Regions from separate parts of the Vibrio casei genome, predicted to be linked through region 1. Evidence: predicted binding sites of a transcription regulator. Region 1 holds the regulator's gene; the other holds the start of a gene.
What was found. The regulator MetJ, encoded in region 1, represses methionine synthesis genes. The targets are predictions, from matches to a motif close to TTAGACNTNTANANGTCTAA.
Positions count from the first base shown of each region.

Region 2: a site for MetJ is predicted at 1,404-1,423, ahead of metH (methionine synthase). Genes of this name have one in related genera too.

Region 1 is NZ_AP018680.1:2,574,738-2,577,233, reverse strand. Features, by position in the region: gene VCASEI_RS12055 (malic enzyme-like NAD(P)-binding protein) at 1-894, shown strand, start outside; gene metJ (met regulon transcriptional regulator MetJ) at 1,010-1,327, opposite strand; gene VCASEI_RS12045 (O-succinylhomoserine (thiol)-lyase) at 1,577-2,496, shown strand, end outside.
Region 2 is NZ_AP018680.1:507,652-510,147, reverse strand. Features, by position in the region: gene metH (methionine synthase) at 1-1,332, opposite strand, end outside; gene VCASEI_RS02495 (cation:proton antiporter) at 1,653-2,496, shown strand, end outside.

The sequences.
Region 1 (2,496 bases):
GATGAATTTGTCGATACCGTTGCCAATATTGCCGATACATTTGGTGGCATCAACTTAGAAGATATTAAAGCGCCAGATTGTTTTGAAATTGAGCGTCAATTGATTGAACGCTGTGATGTGCCGGTTTTTCATGATGACCAACACGGTACTGCGATTGTTACGGCTGCGGGAATGTTAAACGCGATTGAGCTACAAGGTAAGAAATTATCAGAATGCAAAATAGTGTGTTTAGGTGCGGGTGCGGCGGCAGTAGCGTGCATGGAATTGTTGATTAAGTGTGGAGCCTTGCGCGAGAAAATCTACATGCTTGATCGTAAAGGTGTGATTCATACTCGCCGTGATGATTTGAACGAATACAAATTATTGTTCGCGAATAACACTGACATGCGTACGCTAGAAGACGTGATCGAGGGGGCCGATTTATTCTTAGGGGTTTCAGGCCCTAATCTATTACCACCAGAAGCATTGGCATTAATGGCCGACAAACCTATCGTATTTGCTTGTTCGAATCCTGATCCTGAAATTAAGCCTGAATTAGCGCATAAAGTGCGTAATGACTTAATCATGGGGACGGGGCGCAGTGATTATCCGAACCAAGTGAATAACGTTATTTGTTTCCCATTTATTTTCCGTGGCGCATTAGATGTACGTGCCAGTGAAATAAATACTGAAATGAAGCTGGCCGCAGTGGAAGCGATCCGTCAATTGGCAAAAGAAGCCGTTCCTGCTGAAGTGTTAAAAGCAGCTGGCGTAGATGATTTGTCGTTTGGTATTAACTATATTATTCCAAAACCAATGGATCCTCGATTACTACCACGTGTTGCTGGCGCTGTTGCGCGTGCCGCGGTAGAGTCTGGCGTGGCTAGAATTGAGCTTCCAGAGCAATATAAATAATATGAGTTAAGGCTCTAGAGTTCGGTTTTCCGATTTCGAGCAAAAGAAAACCCGCTCAAAATAAAATGTGAGCGGGTTTATTGTTTTTATCCGTATGATGAATAGGTCGAATTACTTAATCATCGAACGCTTCAAATTCAATCCCCATTTCCGTCATTAGTCTTTTTACTTCTGTTGGAATGTCATCAGGGCGATCTTTTCTTAAATCTTCATCAGTTGGCAGTGGCTGTCCTGTATAAGCATGTAAAAATGCTTCACATAACAATTCGCTGTTGGTGGCATGGCGCAAATTATTAACTTGGCGACGAGTTCGTTCATCCGTTAATATTTTTAGTACTTTAAGCGGAATTGAAACCGTTATTTTTTTGACTTGTTCGTTTTTCTTTCCATGCTCTGCATATGGGCTAATGTATTCACCATTCCAATCTGCCATCACACACCTTCGTTATTTGTTATTTATCAATATTGGCTGAATATGAATTTTAGCGGCATGTACCGCCACAAGTAAAGACGCTTAGATGGCTGGAGGTCTTGACGTCTTGGTTTTCAGGGGATAAAGTAGCGGAAAAGCTCGATACTCGTTGAAAAAGCGCTAAGATTGTTGTTCGCATTTTCGTATTTATGATAAGTGATTGCTGTATTTCTATAATGGAAGGATTCAGCAACTGGAAGGAATAAGCCGATGAGTTCTAAAAAGCCAGCGACTGTTGCGGTTCGCACTGGTATCGAATCCGATACCCAATATCACGCTGTTGTCCCACCGATTTACCTTTCAACCAATTACGGTTTTCCAGCTTTTGGTGAAGTTCCAAAATACGATTATACCCGTTCAGGAAATCCTAACCGTGGTTTACTAGAGCAAGCATTATCAGAATTAGAATCGGGTTCTGGTGCTGTGATCACTAACTGTGGTACTGCGGCCTTAAACCTATGGATATCAGCGTTTTTAGGTCCGGATGATTTGATTGTAGCGCCGCACGATTGTTATGGTGGTACTTATCGTCTGTTTAATACTCGTGCACAAAAAGGCGACTTTAAGGTTCAATTTGTTGATCAATCTAACCAAACTGAATTTGACGCCGCTATTGCTAAAAAGCCTAAGCTAATTTTATTAGAAACCCCATCAAATCCACTGGTACGGGTGGTCGATATTGCCAAAGCATGCCAAAAAGCAAAAGAAGTGGGTGCGTTGGTGGCTGTGGATAATACCTTTTTGACACCCGTGTACCAAAAGCCATTAACCCTTGGTGCTGACTTTGTTATTCATTCCACGACGAAATACATTAATGGTCATTCAGATGTGATTGGTGGAGTTATTATTGCCAAAAGTGAAGCGCACGTGGAATTATTGTCTTGGTGGGGAAATTGCATAGGAGCAACGGGTACACCATTTGACAGTTATATGACGTTGCGTGGCTTGAGAACCATAGCGGTACGTATGAAAATGCACGAAGAAAGTGCTCAGACTTTATTGGCGTACTTACAAACTCAAGCGCTGGTGGGGACCATTTATCACCCAAGTTTACCAACGCATCCTGGTCATGAGATTGCCAAAGCCCAACAACGTGGTTTTGGTTCAATGTTGAGTTTTGAAATAAATGG
Region 2 (2,496 bases), 690 kb from region 1:
GATGACTTCCCATTTAGAAGAATCGACCATAATCGGTACTTTGGAAATTTCAGGCTCAGACGCACAAAGATTCAAAAAGCGAACCATGCAGGCTTCTGCATCTAACATCCCTTCATCCATATTGATATCGATGATTTGTGCGCCATTGGCCACTTGTTCACGAGCCACATCAAGCGCTTCATCATATTGCTCTTCAACAATCAGACGTTTGAACTTAGCGGAACCCGTTACGTTAGTACGCTCACCAACGTTAACAAAGAGTGAATCTTTATCTATCGTCAAAGGCTCTAATCCTGACAATCGACATGCTTTAGGAATATCAGGTAAAGCGCGTGGCTTAACCCCTTCAACCACTCGAGCCATTTGGCGAATATGCTCAGGAGTTGTACCACAACACCCACCGACTAAATTTAAAAAGCCACTTTCAGCCCACTCTTGAATATGTTTTGCCATTTCACGAGGTTCAAGATCATATTCACCGAAAGCATTCGGTAAACCCGCGTTTGGATGAGCAGAGACATAAGATTCTGATATTCTAGATAACTCTTCAACATATTGACGTAGTTCATTCGGGCCAAGGGCACAGTTTAAACCAAATGAAATAGGTTCAATGTGGCGTAAAGCATTATAAAAAGCTTCCGTTGTTTGGCCTGAAAGCGTGCGCCCAGAAGCATCGGTAATCGTACCTGAAATCATGACCGGTAATTTATAACCTAGCTCATCGAAAACACTTAATACAGCAAATGCACAGGCCTTAGCATTTAAGGTATCAAAGATCGTTTCAATCATGATGAGATCCGCGCCACCAGAAATTAAAGATCGCGTTGATTCAGAATACGCTGTCACTAGCTCATCAAAACTTACATTGCGATAACCGGGATCGTTAACATCAGGAGAAATCGAGCAGGTACGGTTAGTTGGCCCTAATACACCAGCAACAAAACGTGGTTTGTGAGGCGTTTTTTTTGTCCACTCATCGGCCGCTTCTCTTGCCAGCTTAGCAGCAGCAAAGTTAATTTCAGCACTCAAGCCTTCCATATCGTAATCAGCCATCGCGATAGTCGTAGCATTGAATGTATTGGTTTCAAGAATATCGGCACCAGCGGCCAAATAATCAGAGTGGATATTTTTAATCAGTTGAGGTTGTGTGAGGACTAATAAATCGTTATTACCTTTAAGATCACTGTGCCATTCAGCAAAACGTTCACCGCGATAATCCGCTTCTTCCAACTTATAAGATTGAATCATGGTACCCATACCACCATCAATTAATAAGATGCGTTCTTTCAGTAATGCTTTAATATCTTGTGCCGATTGACTTTGAACATTCAAAGTAGTGTCTTGATTAAAAGTGCTTCCTGTCACGATACAACCTCTTTCGATACTGTTTATGCCATCCTATCATAGAAATCTAGACGTCTAAAATAAGTTTTAGTTCTCTTGACAAGATACGCCATACCACCAGTAGTATTTGCTTGCCATTCTCTGTCAGGTATCAAGAGCTTAATCAAAGATCATTAACTCCAATTCTTCTCGACCGGCTTCGCAGATAAAAAATAAACAGGCTATATTCTTTAAAAAGAGTTGATCTTTATTGAAATGAGCATGAAAATTGCGGAATTACAATTTGTTACATCAGCCAAGGTTCAATTATGTCAGTCTATAATACGCTTTGCTTCCTATCGTTTGCCGCGATGGTGATAGCATTGATTAACAGTAAATTCGGCCGCTTGCAAACCACCATTGCCATCACTGCCGGTGCGATGATGCTTTCTTTACTTATTTTAATTGCAGGCCATAGTGGCTGGTTCAACCTGGTTGATATTGCCGCCAAAACCATGGCAGAAATTAACTTTGAAAGCTTCTTACTTAACGGCATTTTAGGGTTCTTATTATTTGCAGGAGGCCTCGGAATAAAGTTACCTCATTTTGCCGATCAGAAATGGGAAATCACTATTCTTGCTTTAGGCGGCACATTATTTTCAACCTTCTTTATCGGTTTTAGCCTGTATGCTATATGTAACCTAATTAATATCCATATAGATTTAATTTACTGTTTATTATTTGGTGCACTCATTTCTCCTACCGACCCCATAGCTGTCCTCGCTATTGTTAAAAAGCTCAAAGCGCCTCAGCGAATTTCCACTCAAATAGAAGGAGAGTCCTTATTTAATGATGGTATTGGTTTGGTTATTTTTGTCACCATTTTCGCCGTTGCTTTTGGTGGGCATGCCCCAACATTTGGTAGTGTACTTTCATTATTCTTACAAGAAGCCATCGGTGGTATCGCTTATGGTTTCGTATTAGGGCTCCTTTTCCACTACCTAATCAGTGCAACCAATGATCACTCAATGGAATTACTATTAATGATCTGTGTTCCAACCGCCGGTTATGCTTTTGCTGAAGTACTCGAAGTTTCAGGGCCTCTTGCAATGGTTGTCTCCAGTATCATGATAGGCAACTGGACTCGCTATGTCGGTTTCTCAAAAGAGAGTA